Regions from separate parts of the Brevibacillus sp. GCM10020057 genome, predicted to be linked through region 1. Evidence: riboswitches for the same ligand, from Rfam matches in the RefSeq annotation. Region 1 holds a riboswitch; the other holds the start of a gene.
The links. A riboswitch is a leader RNA that binds a small molecule or an ion and turns the genes downstream of it on or off. The one in region 1 is predicted to bind S-adenosylmethionine.
Positions count from the first base shown of each region.

Region 2: it holds a riboswitch for S-adenosylmethionine, as region 1 does, so the genes downstream of both, ACFSO0_RS12980 (pyridoxal phosphate-dependent aminotransferase) here and ACFSO0_RS13995 (aminotransferase class I/II-fold pyridoxal phosphate-dependent enzyme) in region 1, are expected to answer to the same signal.

Region 1 is NZ_JBHUJW010000043.1:74,961-84,157, forward strand. It holds gene typA (translational GTPase TypA) at 1-1,207, shown strand, start outside; gene ACFSO0_RS13965 (glutathione peroxidase) at 1,353-1,832, opposite strand; gene ACFSO0_RS13970 (YlaH-like family protein) at 1,996-2,322, shown strand; gene ACFSO0_RS13975 (hypothetical protein) at 2,332-2,604, shown strand; gene ACFSO0_RS13980 (hypothetical protein) at 2,786-4,186, shown strand; gene ACFSO0_RS13985 (DUF5665 domain-containing protein) at 4,193-4,522, opposite strand; gene ACFSO0_RS13990 (pyridoxamine 5'-phosphate oxidase family protein) at 4,667-5,125, shown strand; SAM riboswitch class I at 5,213-5,332, shown strand; gene ACFSO0_RS13995 (aminotransferase class I/II-fold pyridoxal phosphate-dependent enzyme) at 5,427-6,590, shown strand; gene ACFSO0_RS14000 (aminotransferase class I/II-fold pyridoxal phosphate-dependent enzyme) at 6,587-7,780, shown strand; gene ACFSO0_RS14005 (YhcN/YlaJ family sporulation lipoprotein) at 7,816-8,436, opposite strand; gene ACFSO0_RS14010 (PhoH family protein) at 8,612-9,197, shown strand, end outside.
Region 2 is NZ_JBHUJW010000041.1:207,178-216,374, reverse strand. It holds gene ACFSO0_RS12990 (aminotransferase-like domain-containing protein) at 1-356, opposite strand, end outside; gene ACFSO0_RS12985 (hypothetical protein) at 543-1,013, opposite strand; gene ACFSO0_RS12980 (pyridoxal phosphate-dependent aminotransferase) at 1,220-2,398, opposite strand; SAM riboswitch class I at 2,499-2,614, opposite strand; gene ACFSO0_RS12975 (hypothetical protein) at 2,666-2,803, opposite strand; gene ACFSO0_RS12970 (DMT family transporter) at 2,823-3,722, opposite strand; gene ACFSO0_RS12965 (MFS transporter) at 3,876-5,147, opposite strand; gene moaC (cyclic pyranopterin monophosphate synthase MoaC) at 5,151-5,633, opposite strand; gene ACFSO0_RS12955 (hypothetical protein) at 5,776-6,579, opposite strand; gene ACFSO0_RS12950 (molybdenum cofactor biosynthesis protein) at 6,790-7,494, shown strand; gene ACFSO0_RS12945 (ThiF family adenylyltransferase) at 7,500-8,525, shown strand; gene ACFSO0_RS12940 (sensor histidine kinase) at 8,616-9,197, opposite strand, start outside.

The sequences.
Region 1 (9,197 bases):
GCTCGACTACAATGACTTCCTCGGCCGCATCGGGATCGGACGCATCTACCGCGGCACGATGAACGTAAACGACATGGTTTCGGTGACGACCCGCGAAGGCGTCCTGAAAAAAATGCGCATCCAGAAGCTGTTCGGCTTCTCCGGTCTGCAGCGTGTCGAGCAAAAGACGGCCAGAGCCGGCGACATCGTGGCGATCGCAGGGCTGGATGACATCAACGTCGGGGAGACCGTGTGCGACGTCGATCATCCGGACCCGTTGCCATTCCTGAAAATCGACGAGCCTACCCTGCAAATGACGTTCCTCGTGAACAACAGCCCGTTTGCCGGACGCGAAGGCAAACACGTGACGTCCCGCAAGCTGCGTGACCGCCTGATGGCCGAGCTGGAGACAGACGTTTCCCTTCGCGTAGAAGAAACAGACTCTCCGGATGCGTTCATCGTATCGGGACGGGGCGAATTGCATCTGTCCATCCTGGTGGAAAACATGCGCCGCGAAGGCTTCGAGCTGGCCGTGTCCAAGCCGGAAGTCATCGTGCGCATGATCGATGGCCAAAAAATGGAGCCAGCCGAGCTGCTCGTCATTGACGTGCCGGAAGAATACACGGGTGCAGTCATGGAGACGCTGGGCCAACGCAAAGCGGAAATGGTCAATATGGTTAACAACGGCTTTGGCCAGGTACGCCTCGAATTCATCATCCCGTCGCGCGGATTGATCGGCTATCGTACCGAGTTTTTGACGATTACGCGCGGCTATGGAATCTTGAATCACTCCTTTGACAGCTATCGTCCGCTGGTCGCGGGTGCAGTAGGCGGACGCCACGCCGGCGTGCTGATTTCCCATGAGACGGGGACAGCGACCACGTATGGCCTGATGTCCGTAGAAGACCGCGGCGTCATGTTCATCCAGCCGGGTACGGAAGTCTACGAAGGCATGATCGTGGGCGAGCACAACCGCGACAACGACCTGACCGTAAACGTATGTAAAGAAAAGCATGCGACCAACGTCCGTTCCGCGACCAAGGACGAGACAGTGAAAATGAAAGCACCGCGCATTCTGACGCTGGAAGAGGCGCTGGAATACCTGAATGACGACGAGCTGTGCGAAGTGACTCCGCAGTCTGTCCGCTTGCGCAAAAAGTATCTGAACAAATCCGATCGCGAGCGCTATGAAAAGCAAAAACGCTGGGAAGCCCAGCCGCAAGCGTAAGAATGGATTTGGTCATATAATGCAGAAAAGTCGCACCCCGATGAAAGGGATGCGGCTTTTTTTCGCTTACATATTGCAGGAGTACGGAGGGGGTGGCCTCTTGGCAAAGCAAAAACCCCCGCGAAAAGGTGCGGGGGAGGAGGCGTTACGCATTCAGCAAAGCTTCGATGTCGCCAGTCAGCTCTTCCGGCTGGATGCGCGGGCTAATCCGCTTGGCGACCTGACCGTCCCGACTGATGAGGAATTTGGCGAAATTCCACTCGATGTCCTCGCCATTGCCTTCTGGCGCATGGGATTTTACATATTGATAGAGGGGATGCGTGTTCGGCCCGTTGACGTCCACCTTGGCGAACAGCGGGAAGGTGACGCCGTAGGTACGGTCGCAAAACGCGGCGATCTCCTCCTCGCTGCCCGGCTCTTGTCCGGCAAACTGGTTGCACGGAAAGCCCAGTACGACGAGCCCCTTGTCGTGATAACGTTCGTAAAGCTCCTGGAGCCCTTTGTACTGCGGCGTCAGCCCGCATTTGCTGGCGGTGTTGACGATCAAAAGCACCTTCCCTTTGTACGCGGCCAACGTCTGCTCCTCGCCGTTGATCGTGGTTACTGCTATGTCATATACGCTCATCGTTCTTCCCACCTTTTTCATTTTCACAGCCATCATAACACGCAAGTTCGCATCGCAGCCAGAGCCCAAGGTGCAGCCGGGAGCGGGCATAACAAGTTTTGACAGGATATGTTCCGCCTGATAAAGTAAAATGGACAGATGCGGCACAGGAGGAATTCTCATAATGGATTGGATTCAATTGGCTTCTACCTATGTTCCTGCCAACCCGGACCAATTGTCTGCCTTTGACAGCTTCCGGTTGTGGGCGGATCACAATCGCGCCTGGATCTTGTTTGTCCAGCTGATATTGGTGTACTACCTGGGTTTTGCCACCCGGATTCGCATGCCTATTCTGAAAACGATCTTATTGTACATACTGTTGTTCGCAGGCAGCCTGATTTTTGCCATTCTGGATGTTCAGTTGCCTGTCAAGAGCGCAATGCTTGTGGCCATTTTGATTCTGGTCATCGTCAAAGTGCGGATCAAGCCCGAACAAACCCGGAGAAAGTGAGGCTTGCCATTGAAACGCGAAGATGCTCTCTTTAATTGGCTCCAGATTCAGGTGGTGGCGGATGCGCGTCCGGACGATCGCTCCGCACAGGAAACCGCAGCTTTTTTTGCCGAGCTGCTGCGAGAGGACCATCAGATGAGCGGGCTCGGTTATCGCCAGGAAGGCCCATGGTACATCGTCTTCGGCCAGGCAGGGGCAGAGAGTCTGGAGAGCCGGTATCCTGCCGAGGCGGTAGAGTCGTTGCTGCAAGCGATCGAGAACGAGCCCAAATACAATCAGTGAGAAAGGCTTTTCCAGCTTCCGGACCGTACGGAGGAGGGGGAGGCCTTTTTGCTTGGAGAGGCAGCCGCAGTAGGTACAAAGATGCGGTTTTGCGGCAGGTGCAACCTATTCCCCTGATCTGCCGTCTGTAAGGATGCCCCGGTCAAGCAGGGGATTACTGGCAAGAAAGAGGGGAACGGTCTTGAAAAAAATAATGACAAAGCCTGTGCTCGCGGTTGTTGCTGCGACTGCCATCATGGGAGGATTGACACCGATTTTCGCGGATGCGAGCTCGTTTGCTTCGCCGAGCGCGACCAAGGTCGTCATGAACGAGGAAGGCAAGCAAGTCACGCGCTACAACCTGAAGGAGTTGGCCCAAAATGATCCGGAAACGTTGAACATGCTGCTCAAGACGCAGGCGGAGCATCTGTACATCATCGTGGATGAATTGAAGCTCGACACCAAACTGCAGACATATATGGAAGAAAACAAGGAAGAGTGGGAGCGGGTCTACAACCAGTATTACAGCGACATCTGGCTGGAAGTCCGCTTTACGGATGAAAAAGAAGAGATCGTGAGCGTCAATGCGCAGACGAAAAGCAACAAAGTGTATATCAAAGGAATTGTGACCGAGGACGTCACCAAAGTCATCGTGAAAAAGCCGACCGGCGATCACATCGAAGTCGTGCCGACGAGCGAGCATTCGTTTACCGTCAGCTTTGCCGCGCAGGATATGTCGACGGACCCGTACGTTACCGTGGAAGCCTACGCGGGCAGCACGCTGGTGGACAGCGAAAAGGTGAAGGTCATCTCGCAAGCGGAAGAAGCAGCGCACCTGATCATCCATAGCGCAGCAGTGCTGGATGCGAAAAAGGGCGAGCTGAAAATCAAAGGGATCGTCAAGCTGGACGCTGACAAAGTGACCGTGACTTACAACGGCGTCAATGGAGAGGCGAGCGTCAAAAAGCTGTGGGATGGCGTGGGCATCTTCAGTGTAACCCTGAAAAACGTCAAGGAAGCAGCGAATGCAAAAGCAGCAGTCGAAGTGTTCGAGGACGGGGAAAAACGCGACGCAGACAGCATCGATGTCAAGGTTATCAACGCGCCGGTCAAGGAAGTGCCAAACACGTACGCCATTACGGGAACGGCGGCATTCGACCCGAAAGCCTTCAACATACAACTGAAAGGAACCGTCGTCGGCTGGTCGAAAAACAGCGGCGTCAAGCTGATGATTACCGGACCGGATGGCAAAAAGCAGGAAGTGAAGATCGGCGCTAAAGGAGAGTATTCCTGGAAGTTCTCTTTGAAAAATCGTAACACTGATCTCAAAGGAGTCCACCTCGAACTCTATGCAGGCGACAAGCTTGTGAAGCAGATTGACATGACGGCCTCCATCTCCAAGGCGGTTACCGATGCGCTGAAGCAATGGGAGAGCGAGGCGAGCGAAAAGCTGGAGAACAAAAAGAAACATTTGCCAAACGGCAATGCGTACGGCTTTTGGAAAAAGCACGGTGAATGGTGGACCCAAGGCGGGAAAGACGACAAGCGCGACGATGACAAAAAAGACAAGGACGACAAAGGGAAAGACCGCAACGACGACTAGGAATCGTTACGGCTGGTTGTACGACTGCAAGTATTCGACGAGATCGCGGATGTAATCGCCGATGATCGGAATGGATAAAAACTGAGACAAGAGGGAGCCGAGCAAAGCGAGCACGATGGCGGTTCCGATTGTCAGCCCAAGACCCCGGGCAAGACCTGCGAGGAAGTTGATCCAGAGCAGCTTGCGCGGGGCTGTGTAGTTTTGGACGATGTCAGCCAGGCGAATATCTTCGAGAAACATGGCGATTTTGTCCATGCGTTCGTTCAGCTTGCGCACTTCTTTGATTTCCTGCAAAAGCTCGTCGATCTGTGTGAGCAAACGGTCGGTGGGAGACATCGACAAACCTCCGTTTCACGGTCGTCTTTTTCTACCAGTTTAGGGAAAAACAGTGCGCGGAGCAAGCGCCCGAGGAAATGTTTGCCTATCCTTGCGCAGATGGGTACAATAAACGTACGAAACGTACACAAGGAGGCATCGTAAATGGCTGAAACCGTTTCCCGATCCCTGTCGGAAGAATTGTTTGGACTCTTGCAAAAAGAGCGCTTTGTGACACTGGCTACCATAGACCATGAGTCGGGTTCGCCTTCGCTCAGTTCCTTGTCGTGGACGTTTGCTCCTACAGTCGAGTCGATCCGTTTTGCTGTGGACAACCGGTCGCGAATTTTGACGAACATCGCCAAGGAGCCGCAAGTCGTCCTGCATCTGATCGGCGCGGGTTCCTCCTATGCCATCTACGGTCGCGCGGCCTTGAAAACCGAGCGGCTGGAAGGTGTCCCCTTGAAGCTGGCCATGGTCGAGATCGCCATCGACGCAGTCAGGGACATCATGTTTTACGGCTCTCGCATTTCAGCGGAGCCGCAGTACGAAAAGACATACGACAAAAATGCGGCTGCCAAGCTGGACAATCAGGTGATGGAAGCGTTGAGAAACGCCCGCTGAAAGCGCCTGTTCGCACGGCGGAAATTCCCGTTGACAAAGCAGCAACCCATCCCTTATTATTAGGATCAATTAAATTGAATAGCAAACTTCTTATCCAGAGAGGCGGAGGGACTGGCCCGATGATGCCCGGCAACCAATCACCTGTACAGTTACAGGAAGATAATGGTGCTAATTCCTGCAGAGTTATGTAACTCTGAAAGATGAGAAGGTCTTGCTTACGGCGACGTAAACAAAGCCTTCTTTCAGAGGAAAGGGGGCTTTTTTCATGCCCCTCGCACACGAATGGAGGGAGAGAAATCATATGCATTTGGAGACAAAACTGGTTCAGGCAGGAGTAGGAAAAGACGAAAAAACGGGGGCCGTCAACTTCCCGGTCTACTTCTCGACAGCTTACCGCCATCCTACCTTGGGAGAGAGCACCGGGTTTGATTACTCGCGGACGGCAAACCCGACACGCAGCGTATTGGAAGAGACGATTGCAAGCGCAGAATCCGGAGACGCCGGGTTCGCGTGCGCTTCCGGGATGGCTGCCATCCATACGGTCATGGGGTTGTTTTCCCAGGGAGACCACCTTATTGTCTCCCTCGACTTGTACGGCGGAACGTATCGGCTGTTTGAGCAAGTGTTGTCACGCTACGGGCTGACCTTCAGCTACGTGGATTTGCGCGATCTTGGGTCCGTAGAAGCAGCGGTGACGCCGCAGACGAAGGCCGTTTTCGTCGAGACGCCAACCAATCCCCTGATGCAGATTACAGATATTCGCCAAGTCGTGCAACTGGCAAAGCGGCACGGTCTGCTTACGATCGTCGACAATACGTTCATGACTCCGTACTGTCAACGCCCGCTGGAGTTGGGAGCCGACATCGTGCTGCACAGCGCGACGAAGTATTTGGGCGGGCACAACGATGTCCTCGCTGGCCTGATTGTAACCAAAGGGCAAGAGTTGTCCGAAAAAATCCGGTTTTTGCACAATTCGATCGGAGCGGTACTCGGGCCGCAAGATAGCTGGCTTCTCGTTCGCGGGCTGAAAACGTTGGCCCTGCGTATGGAACGGCATGAAGCCAATGCGTTTGCCATTGCCAAAAAGCTGCGCGAGCACCCTGCGGTCGCAGAAGTGTTCTATCCGGGACTGGCAGAGCATCCGGGACATGATGTGCAGAAGCAGCAAGCGAGCGGGTTCAGCGGAATGGTTTCCTTCCGTGTCCAATCGGTGGAGCAAGTTAAGCCGTTCCTGAAACATTTGCGCATCGTCTCCTTTGCGGAAAGTCTGGGTGGCGTCGAGTCGCTGTGTACATACCCGGCGACGCAGACCCATGCAGACATCCCTGCAGAAATCCGCGAGTATGTGGGCGTATGCGATCGGTTGCTCCGCCTGTCGGTCGGCATTGAGCATCCGGACGACCTGATCGCAGATTTGTCTGCGGCGCTGGATGCGAGCCTGGCTGTTGGGGGGAATGTACGATGAACTTCGCCACTCGTGTGCTGCATGGTACATCGTGCTTTGATCCGGTCACGGGCGCGTCGTCGGTACCGATTTATCAGGCATCTACGTTTCATCAGGCCGATCTGGATCGGCCAGGCACTTTTGATTACGCCCGATCCGGCAATCCGACCCGCCAGGCGCTGGAGGATGCAATCGCCGGTCTGGAAGGCGGCGAGCGGGGATTTGCGTTTGCTTCCGGCATGGCGGCCATCTCCAGCGTATTCATGCTCTTTTCGGCCGGGGATCACGTGATCGTGGCAGAGGATGTATACGGAGGGACGTTCCGCTTTTTGACCCGGGTGCTGTCGCGGATGGGCATCACGGTGACGTTTGTGGATGCTACCCGGATCGAGGACATCCGGGCTGCGATCACTCCGCAGACGAAAGGCATTTACCTGGAGACGCCGTCCAATCCGACGCTGAAGGTGACGGATCTCGCAGCCGTCTGCAAGCTCGGCAAGGAACACAGGCTTTTGATCATCGTGGACAATACGTTTTTGACCCCGTACTACCAACGTCCTCTGGAGCTGGGAGCGGACATCGTGATCCACAGCGCGACGAAGTTCATCGGCGGACACAGTGACGTCGTGGCCGGCCTGGCTGTGACTCGCGACGCTGCGCTGGGCGAGCAGCTCTACTTCATCCAGAACGGCATGGGGGCGATCCTCGGGGTGCAAGACTGCTGGTTGGTCATGCGCGGACTGAAAACGCTCAAAGCCCGCCTCGATGTCAGCACGCACACGGCAGACAAAATCGCCCGCTGGCTGAACACCCATCCCGCCGTCTCGCGCGTCTACTACACCGGCTTGTCCAGCCATCCCGGCCATGCCATACAGGCGTCGCAGGCGAGCGGTCACGGAGCTGTCCTGTCCTTTGACGTCGGCAGCAGGGAGCGGGCCAAAGCATTGTTTGACCGGGTGAAGCTGCCGATTGTGGCGGTAAGCCTTGGCGCAGTCGAAACGATTCTTTCCTATCCGGCAGCGATGTCCCATGCGTCGATGCCTGCTGCCGAGAGAGAGTTGCGCGGCATTACCGATGGATTGATCCGCCTGTCCGCCGGGCTGGAAGATGCGGACGACTTGATCGCCGATCTGGAGCAAGCGCTGGCTGCATTGCCGCCGCTTGAGACGGCCCCTTTGCAGACGAAAAAAGAGGCATTTTCCCGGGCGTAGAGCCTGGGCGAGTGCCTCTTTCTTTGTGCTGATTTTTATGGCGCGCCTGTCCGATTGACGTTGATCTTGTCGTGTCCTCGCGGGGAGGACGGACTGCTCTTGTTGATGCGCTGCTCGTTTTCCTGGGACGGCGTCTCCTCGCGCTTGCGCACATCGCGAGGCATCTGCGGGATGATGCGTCCCACAATATCGGCCAGCTCTTCGGCAAAACCGGAGACCGGATGCCCTCTGCGAATATCGGCGGTCATTTCCCGCAGACGCTGCACGATGTCAGGATCGGCGGTCACGACGGCATTTGCTCCCTGCGGGTCTTCCTTCAACGCTTCTGCGACCGTGTACTTGATGACGCCTACCTCCGGACGGTCCAGATGGGCGTCCACGTCTATGCCGACGACCGCGTATTTCCCGATCACGACGGCCGTGGCTCCATTTACCTTTTTCACGCGGGTCGCCAGCTGGACGAGGCGGTCTGCCGTGGCTTGCGAGGATTGGTTGTAAGTCGGTGCCGGGGCGGTTTGCTGAACGCGCTGCGTATGCGGGGCTTGCTGATTGGGCTGTGGCGCAGCCTGGTTGGCCGACGGATGCTTGCCTGACATGCATCCGGCAAGCAACAGGCTAAGACCTAGATATCCAATGGCGGTCCGTTTCACAATCATTCTCCCTTTCCCGGTGGTTACGTGTATTTTGTCCTGCTCGCCTTTTTTCATTCTGGCAAAGCTCCGTCTAACTGTGTAGGGCCCAACATAGACTGTAGTACATCACGTCACCGCACCAGAGCATCCTTCCAAAAATTGCATAGGGTATATAAGATGGGTAATAGGAGGCGAGATTTTGAAGAAAATCTACGTACTGGACACCAACGTACTCCTGCAAGATCCGCGGGCGATGTTTTCCTTCGCCGACAATGAAATCGTCATACCCGCAGTGGTGTTGGAAGAAATTGATTCCAAGAAGCGGTACATGGATGAAATCGGCCGCAATGCTCGGTACGTTTCGCGATTGCTGGACAGCTTCCGTGAACTGGGACATTTGCACACGGGAATCACACTGGAGACAGGCGGGCTGTTCCGTGTGGAGCTGAATCACTCCTCGCTGCATAAACTGCAAAAACAGTTTACGGAAATGACAAACGACAACCGCATCCTGGCTGTCGCGCTCAATTTGCAGGAAGAAGAAAACTTGTCGCCCCAGCCGCGCCCGGTCATTCTGGTCAGCAAGGACGCGCTCATGCGTGTGAAGGCGGATGCACTGAGTCTGACCGCAGAGGACTTCCTCTCGGATCGGGTCGTAGGCGAATATTCCAGCATTTACACGGGGTATCAGAAAATGATGGTCGCTTCGGATATCATCAAGTCGTACTACGCGACACGAAAGCTGCATTTAGCCTCCTGTTTCCCCAAGTACCGATTTTACCCCC
Region 2 (9,197 bases), on a different contig from region 1:
ACCAGCACGACGTCGCCTTCGTCCAAATAGACGCGGCAAAGCAAGTCGACGGCCTGCTGGGAGCCGGTGGTCAGCAGCATATTGTCCACGCCAACATTCATCTGTTTTTGCTTCATGCGGGAAGCCACCCATTCGCGCAACGGCAAATAGCCGTCGGTCAGACCGTACTGCAGAGCCTTCGCACCCAAATCGAACGAGCGGTCAAACGCTTCCCGCATTTCTGCGATCGGAAAAGAATCCTCTGCCGGCAATCCCCCGGCCAGCGAGAGAACCTGATTGCCTTGTGTCAGCTTCAAGATTTCCCGGACCGCCGAGGAGGATAATGCTTCGACTGATTTTGAAAATGAATACTCCATGTTCCGTTCCCCCTTGATTTTGTTTAATCTTGTTTTATCACTGCCGACAAGCAATGTCCAATGCTCGCTTGCTATGGGGGAATAGGTTTTAGCTATGTCGAGCGGCTGTTCGATTCCGCTGCCGAAAACGAAAAACCCCTTTCCGCATGGGAAAGAGGCTATGTATCTGTTCATGGAAAGCGATCTCTACGCGATCCGCACAACTCGCGATTTCTCTGCTTGCGGCAGGAACGACAGGTCGAACCGGGCATGCGCTTCTTCCAGTCCCACGTCCTGTGCCAGGAGCAAGGCTTCCTCCTGGAACGTCAACGTACAGCTGCCTTCGTTCAACTCGCACAGACGCTTCAGCCGTTTCAGACGGTCCGCCTTTTTCTCGGCCCGCATGTATTCGTTGCGCAGCTCGCACACATCGACATGGCGAGCATCGGCAATCATGCTGATGTCGTCTACGTGGACAATCAGTCTCTGACCTTCTTCCGTCACAAAACCGATCGAGCAAAAATGCGCACCTGACATTTCCAGGCGAGTGAGTACCGCATTGGCGTAAACTTCTCCCGTACGCAGCCGGATCGAGCTGGCTTCTATGGCCCCGCCTATCTTCCGCTCGTTGGCGATCACCGTATACATATCCGTGTAGCCGTTAATCTGATAGCGCATGGTACCCTCCCGTTTTGCCCAAGTTGTCATTGAGACTAATTATCATCGGCAATTCCTATCCTATAATGAAAATCATTATCTGTCAATAATGAGAATGATTTTTATTGATAGTGACTCTGGCTGCGCTTTTCGTCCTGCAAGAAAAGACCGCACTCGCTGAATCGGTCAGTGAATGCGGTCTGTTTCTTCGGTATTACCTTTGTATGTTATGCTTTGGCAAAAATGCCGAGCTGCTCGATTCTGCGCACAGCCTCTGCCAGACGCGCTTCATCGGACAGCAGGGCGGCGCGCACGTAGCCTTCGCCGGTCGGGCCAAAACCGTTTCCAGGCGCTACCACGACATGGGCTTTTTCCAGCAGCAAATCGGAAAATTCGACGGACGTAAAGCCGCTCGGAACCGGGAGCCAGGCGAAAAAGGAGCCTTGGGAGGGCTGCGCCTGCCAGCCGATGCGGTGCAGGTTGGTAAACAGAGCGTTGCGCCGGCTCTCATACACCGCGACGAGATCGCGGACGCACTGCTGCGATCCGGCCATGGCTTTGACGGCGGCCATCTGCACGGCTCCGAACAGGCTCACGAAGTAGTGGTCCTGGATCAGGTTAATCAACCGCACCAGCTCGCGGTTGCCGACCATCGCGCCGACGCGCCAGCCTGCCATGTTGTACGTCTTGGACAACGTGTAAAACTCGACGCCGACTTCTTTTGCCCCCGGCACTTGCATGAAGCTGACCGGCTTCTTGCCGTCATAGCTGATCGCTCCGTAGGCGAAGTCGTGGCAGACGACGATTTCGTTTTTGCGGGCGAAGCGAATCGTCTCCTCGAAAAATTCAATCGGAGCATTGACGGCGGTAGGATTGTTCGGGTAGTTGAGGAACATCAGCTTCGCACGCTCCAGATCTGCCTGGGCGATCTGGCCGTAGTTCGGCAAAAACCCGTTTTCAGCACGAAGCGGCATCATGACCATGCGCCCGTCCACGACAGCCACGCCGGACCAGTAGTCCGGATAGCCGGGGTCCGGAACCAGCGCCACATCGCCCTGGTTCATCAGCACCTGGCAGATTTCCACCAAGCCCGTCTTGCTGCCGAACAGGATGGCGACTTCTTCTTCCGGATCGAGATCGACGTCGAATTCTTGCTTGTACCAATGCGCGACTGCCTGCTTCAGCTCCAGGCGGCCGCTGAACGGCGGATATTTATGATGCAGCGGGAGCGCGGCGGCTGCCTGCAATTCTTCTACAATATGCGGGGGAGTCGGCAAATCGGGATTGCCTTGGCCGAGATTGATGACGTCGTGCCCGGCTGCGATCACTTTGTTTACTTTCGCTACCAGCGTGGCAAAAAACTGTGTCGGCAGCCGCTCGATCATGTCAGAGGGTTGAATACGCATCTGTCTTCATTTCCTTTCTGTCGGGTAATGCAGGTAGCGCGATATGAGCAACAAAAACCCCTTTTCCTTACAGAAAAAGGGGTAGATCAGCTTCGTCACGTCCTTATCTGCCAGGAATACTCCTGCTGGAATTGGCACAGCATCTTTTGCCGCCGGGGCAAACAGATCCGCTGCCGGGCTTCATCGGGCCAGTCCCTCCACCTCTCTGCATAAGTAAAGTACACGGAATATAATGTTTTGAATCTTCTTCATACTACTTGAGCCGTATCAGCGTGTCAAGATGCTTGCTGCATTTGCACCATCGCCCCATCGTGCAGCAGCATCTGCGAGCGCCAGGACGAGCAGCCTTGCCCGCATCTTCGCGGTGGAATAGCCTTCCAGACAAAAAAACAGGCTGCCTGACATCTGCAGCCTGCTTTCCCCTTTACGTCTCCACAGTCGCTTGCGTTTTCGGCTTCTCCCGTCTGCCCGTCAAAAATACGCCGCCCACAATAAAGACCATGCCTGCCATGAGGTTCCACGTAATGGCTTCATGCAACAGCGCATAGCCCCAGACAAAGGCGGTGACCGGCACCAGATAGGTCACGAGAGACGCAATCTCCGGCCCGCCCTTTTGCACCAGGTAGTAGTACAAAATATACGCGATGCCGGAGCCAAACACGCCGATCCCCGCCAAGGCCCCAAGGGTACTGCCCGAAGTGAAGGCGGTGAAGGAACAGGATTCTGTCATCAACGCAACGCTCCCGCTGCCGAGCGTAGAGCTAAGCAAGGTGCCGAACGTGATCTGGTAAGCAGACAAGTTGCCCGGCAGCCGCCTGGACAACTGCCCGCCGACCGCATAACAGCAGGTCGCTGCCATCATGCATAGAAAGCCGAGCACATCGACGGAGACGATGGAGACAGGGTTCACGTCGAGCAGGACGATGATTCCGCAAAAGCCGATGAGCATCCCCAGCCACTGCATGCGACCGACCGCGGCTTTGAAGAACAGAATCCCGATCGCCAGCGTCCAGAGCGGTGTCGTCGCATTCAGGACCGATGCCATTGTGCTCGTCACCCGCGTCTCGCTGAAGGCGATGAACGCCCAGGGAATTGCCGTATTGATCAAGGCCATCCTCACCATCGGGCCCCAGGCGATCCGCTTCAGTTCCAGCGGCTTTTTCAGGATGAGCATGACGATGGTGATCGTGATCAGGCCGAGCGCCGAGCGCAGAAAGGCAATCGTCCAGGGACCGAACTCGTGGAGCAATATTTTCATAAAGAAAAACGACCCGCCCCAAATCAGGCTGAGCATCGTCAAAACCAGAACCAACGACCGCGACACACAAATCCCTTCCCTCTTCGTATTCTGCATGCACAGCAATGCCATGCTTGTATTCTAGCAGGCCAAAGATTCCACGGCTATCGAAGTTTGCCGGTTGCTGCACTTGCCTTCTCATCTGGGCAAAAGGCACAAGCCGGGCGCCTTTTCGCTGCTCTATTTTTCGATCGTCGCCTGGATGCCCCTTCGTTTGCCGCGCTTTTGCATGGAGCCTTGCAGAACGAAAAAGGCAACGGACAAAAGGGACAATCCAGCCATGATGTACAGCAGCCCCTGCGCCTGGAACGTCTGGAAGATGAAAGCCCCGAGCAGCGGACCGAGCATGCGGCCTGCCGAGCCGGTGCCGGATACCAGCCCCTGGATGAAGCCTTCCCGTCCTTGTGGCGTGAACTCTGCCGCTACGGTCGGGACGGCAGGCCAGACGAGCATTTCGCCGATCGTCATCACGAACATGGCCGCGACAAAACCGGCATAGGCGGTCGTCTGCGACAAAATCAGCATCGACAAGGCGAACACATACGTCCCCAGCAGCAACTGTGCACGCAGCGTTCGGGCGAGGCGCCTGATGATCCACGCGATCAGCGGCTGCCCGAACAGGATGAGCCCTCCGTTCAACGTCCAGAGCAGGCTGTATTGGCGCAAGGAAATGCCGAGCGACTGCATGTAGGCAGACAGCACCGTCGTCCACTGCACGTAGACGATCCAGCTGATGAGAAGCCCTGCGCACAGCAGCACCAGCGCTCCCCATACGACTTTTTGAACAGAAGTCGCTGCGTCCCGCGGCACTTCCAAAGCGGCTGACGCCTGACTGTCTGCCGCCCTCAGCTCCACGCTCCCGTCTGGCTGCCCGGATGCAGCGGCTTGCAGGTGCCGGGGCAGGATGAAGATGAACATCGCGAACACGCAGACCTGGGCAATGGCGTTGCCGAAGAACGTCCAGGCAAACGACACGCTCGCCAGTACCCCGCCGAGTGCGGAGCCGGCCGCGACGCCTGCGTTCAGCGCCACGTAAATCATGTTCATGACCTTGCGTCCTCCCTCGGGCCACAGCACGACGGCGAGCGCGTTCATGACGGGCGAGAGCATCCCGTAGAACAAGCCGCTTAGCAGCAGCAAGACGGTGTAGGCCGTGAAGTTGGCCGTAAAGCCCAAAAAGAGGGAAATGACGATGATGCCAAGGGAGGACAGCACGATCGTCTTCATCTTCCCCCAGCGGTCAAAGAGCATGCCGCCTGCCAGACTGCCGATGAGAAAAGCCCCCTGGTTTAACATGAGCAGCAAGCCAGCTGTCGTCAGCGGCTTGCCCAGATACTCGTGAATGTAGATCGTAACCAGCGGCCAAATACAAGCCATGCCGGTAGAAAAAATGACGGCAGCAATCGAAAGGAGCCGAATGCTGCTCGGATAGGATTTCCACGCCTGATTCATCTGTCAGTTCTCTCCCCGGCGGAAGTCGCCGCTTTTTCCGCCTGTCTTCAGCAAAAGGCTGGTCGGACCGATTACCATGCCTTTGTCCATCGCCTTGCACATGTCGTACACTGTCAAGGCTGCGACGCTTGCTGCAGTCAGTGCTTCCATTTCCACACCGGTTTTTCCAGTCGTTTTGACCATCGCTTCGATCACGAGCGTCTCGTCATCGGCAAAAGCAAAGCGGATGTCGATCCCGGTCAGCGGCAGCGGATGGCACATCGGAATGATGTCCCACGTCTTTTTCGCCGCCATGACTCCCGCCACCTGTGCGACCGCGAGCACATCGCCCTTTTCGATGCGCCCTTCGCGAATGCGCGCCAGCGTCTCCGGCTTCATCGAAATTTTGCTTTGGGCCACAGCTTCGCGCTTCGAACTGTCCTTTTCCGATACATCCACCATGCGGGCACGGTTTTGTTCATTAAAATGCGTCAACAGGTCACTCATTGTCGTCCTCCAAAAACAAGCGAAAATTCGGACTGCCTCCGATTTTCGCCTCATTGCATCCAGGATGATTGCGCCTCCTCTACCTTACTCTGGCTTTGGGAGAAAAGCAATCGCGAAAGTATCGGGGGACAAACACAACCATTTACCAGCCGGCCAGCTCGGAAATCAGCACGCCCCGGTTCGTGAGCGGAAGCTGCCTGTGCCAGGTAAACCCGCTCTCCGTCTGAATGAGCCTGTCGTGAAAGGAAAAGCGGAGCACTTTGGCAAAGTCGGCGCGCAGCGTGAAATACACCACGCCTTCCTCCGCCACGGCAACCAGCGATAATTGGGTAGGAAAAGCGCCGCCGTGCTGCGCGGTCTCCCGCAGGATGGAAAACGCGGCCGCGGGCTCGAACGGCTCCTGTACGGCGAGCAGCCGCTCCCGCGCGACCCGATAACGGTCTGCTCCCATCGCCTCGCTCTGTCCATTCTCCTGCTCGCCTCTGGCAAACAACGAAAAGTTCGTCAGGACCATGAACGGCTCGTCCGCAATTGCCGCGCTGCCCAGCGCTTTTTTCCCCGGCTCGACGACACACGCCTGCCCCATGCCCGCGATCAGGCTGTGCACGCTGTGGCCGGGGACATTGACGATCGCATGCTGATCAACGTAGGTGAAAACGTCGGTGAGAGCCAGCTTTTCTCCCAGCACATCCGCGAACAGCTTCATGATGTGCACGCAATTTTTCCCTCGCCGGTATTTCCCTTCCTCACTCGGTTCCACCATTTGCAAGTTCATGAACGTCCCGTTTTTATTGATGCCGAGCGCCGGGTAAAACTGGCCGCCGTCCTCCTGCATCACGAGCAGTTGGCCGTCCTTTTGACAGACCAGCTTGATCCGCCGGTCGGAAATGTCAAAATTCATGCCGATGCAAGTATGGCTCCCCTGATATACAAAGCTTGTGCACATGCTCCTCACACCCTTTCGTATCCCTTTACTATAACACCGATCATCAGCTCCTGTGGAAAATATTTGAAAAACGCACATTTCATCCGCCCGTGAGCATGCAGGCAATGACGCTTCGGCCACTTCCGAAACGTTGGCATCACGGCCGTATTATGATATTGTCATGCCATAGAAAAGCATGACTTTTTCAATGGGAAATGAGGAATTGCACGAATGACTGTCACGATCTTGCTGTTCGCCGGTCTGGCCGAGCGAGTCCATGAACGTCAAATCCAATTGACCCTGCCCGAGCCTGCCACCGTGCGCGACCTGCTGGAGGCTGTCGCCCGGCAGTATCCTGCGCTCGCTCCGCTGCTCGGCAGTTGCTTTGTTTCGGTCAATCACGAATATGCAACACCCGATCAAGCCATCGCCCCGCGCGACGAGATCGCCCTGCTTCCGCCCGTCAGCGGCGGGGAAGAAGAGCGCTTTTCCATTACCGAAGAGCCGCTCAGTGCAGACAGGCTGGTGCGCCTTGTCAGCAATCCTCACGCCGGCGCGATTCTCACCTTCGTAGGAACGGTCCGCGAATTTACGCACGGACAGCGCACTGTCTCGCTCTCCTATGAAGCCTACGCCCCGATGGCCGTCGAAAAAATGAAGCAGATCGCCGCCGAAATCGAAGAACGCTGGCCCGGCACACAGGTCGCCATGCAGCATCGCGTCGGAAATTTGCAGATCGAGGAAATCGCCGTAGTCGTAGCTGTCGCGACCGCCCACCGCAACGAGGCTTTCGAGGCGGGCCGCTACGCGATCGAGCGGCTCAAGCAAATCGTCCCCATCTGGAAAAAGGAAATGTGGGAAGACGGCAGCGAGTGGAAGGGCCATCAGCAGGGCCCGTGGAATCCGCTCGCCACATATGATGAAGGAGTGAAATAAGCAAAGTGGATACACGCTATTCCCGCCAACTCCTGTTTGCCCCGATCGGGAGCAGCGGACAGGAAAAACTCGGCCAAAGCCGCGTCGCCATCGTCGGGATGGGGGCGCTTGGAACCGTGCTCTCCAACCACATGGTCCGTGCCGGAGTCGGCTTTGTCAGGTTGATCGACCGCGATTTCGTGGAGCCGAGCAATTTACAGCGACAGATGTTGTACGATGAAGCAGACGCCGCCGAGCATTTGCCCAAAGCCATCGCCGCCCACGCGAAGCTGTCCCGCATCAACTCCGAAGTGGCGATCGAGCCTGTCGTCGCCGATCTGACGGCGTACAATGCAGAGGAGCTGCTCACCGACGTCGATCTCGTGCTCGATGCGACCGACAACTTCCAGGTGCGCTATCTGGTCAACGACGTCTGCGTCAAGCACGGCATCCCCTGGGTGTACGGCGGTGCGGTGAGCGCGACGGGGACCTTTACCGCCATCCGGCCCGGCAGCACCCCGTGCCTGCGCTGCCTGTTCCCCGAGGCGCCCAATCCGGGCGAGATGGCGACCTGCGACACGGCTGGCGTCATCGGACCGATCATTCACATCGTCGCCTCCTATCAGGCAACCGAAGCGTTCAAACTGCTGGTCGGCGCTGACAATGCGCTCAATCCGAACCTGGAGCACTTCGAGGTCTGGAACAACCGCCACCAGCAGATCAAGGTCGCAAACGCCCGCCGCCCTGACTGTCCGTGCTGCGGGCAGCGCGAATTTTCCTTCCTGCACCCGGAAACACAGGACGGACAGGCCGTCTCGCTGTGCGGACGAGATACCGTGCAAATCTCGCCAGCTGCCCGCATGTCCCTCGACCTGGACGCGCTGGCGGTACGTCTCGCGCCGCTCGGCCAGGTGGAGCGCAACAAGTTTTTGCTGCGCTTCCGCGTCGATCCGCATACTTTCGTCGTCTTCCCGGACGGCCGGGTGCTCGTCCAGGGCACGGATGACGTGACTCTGGCACGCACGCTGCACGCCAGGTACATCGGGGCATAACCGCACAGCCCCAAGCACAAGAGGCGATCTTCTCCGTCACAAACCGACGGCGAGATCGCCTCTTTCGCTTCTCTCCATTTGTCTGATCCATCACTTTGCGCGAGCGGGAGAAATCGGCTTTGAACCTCGCTTGCTTCCTTCCACTCCCTCGCCTGCATTCTTCGGCAAGGTAACGGTAAACGTCGTCCCTGCCCCCAGTTCGCTCTGCAACGTGATCCGGCCCTCGTGCAGCTCCACGATTTTTTTCACGATCGACAGTCCCAGGCCGCTGCCGCCTCCTGTCCGGCTGCGCGACTTGTCCGCCTTGAAAAATCGCTCGAATACACGCTCCTGATCCGCTGGCGAAATCCCGATCCCCGTATCCGTGATGTGCACGGCCACTTCGCGCTCCCCTCCCTGCAGCCGAATCTGCAGCCGACCACCACTCGGGGTGAACTTGATGCTGTTGCTGATCAGATTCGTCCACACCTGCATCAGCATCTCCTGGTCCGCGACGATCGTCACGCGTTCCAGCTCGAGCTCCAGCTCCAGCTCCTTTGCCATCCATTGCGGCTCGCACGCGAGGACGACTGCGCGCAGCTGCTGATCGAGGCTGTACGGAACCCGCTCCATCGGATGATGCTTGCCCTCCAGCGAAGTGAGCTTGAGCAGGTTTTCGCTGATTTTGGACAG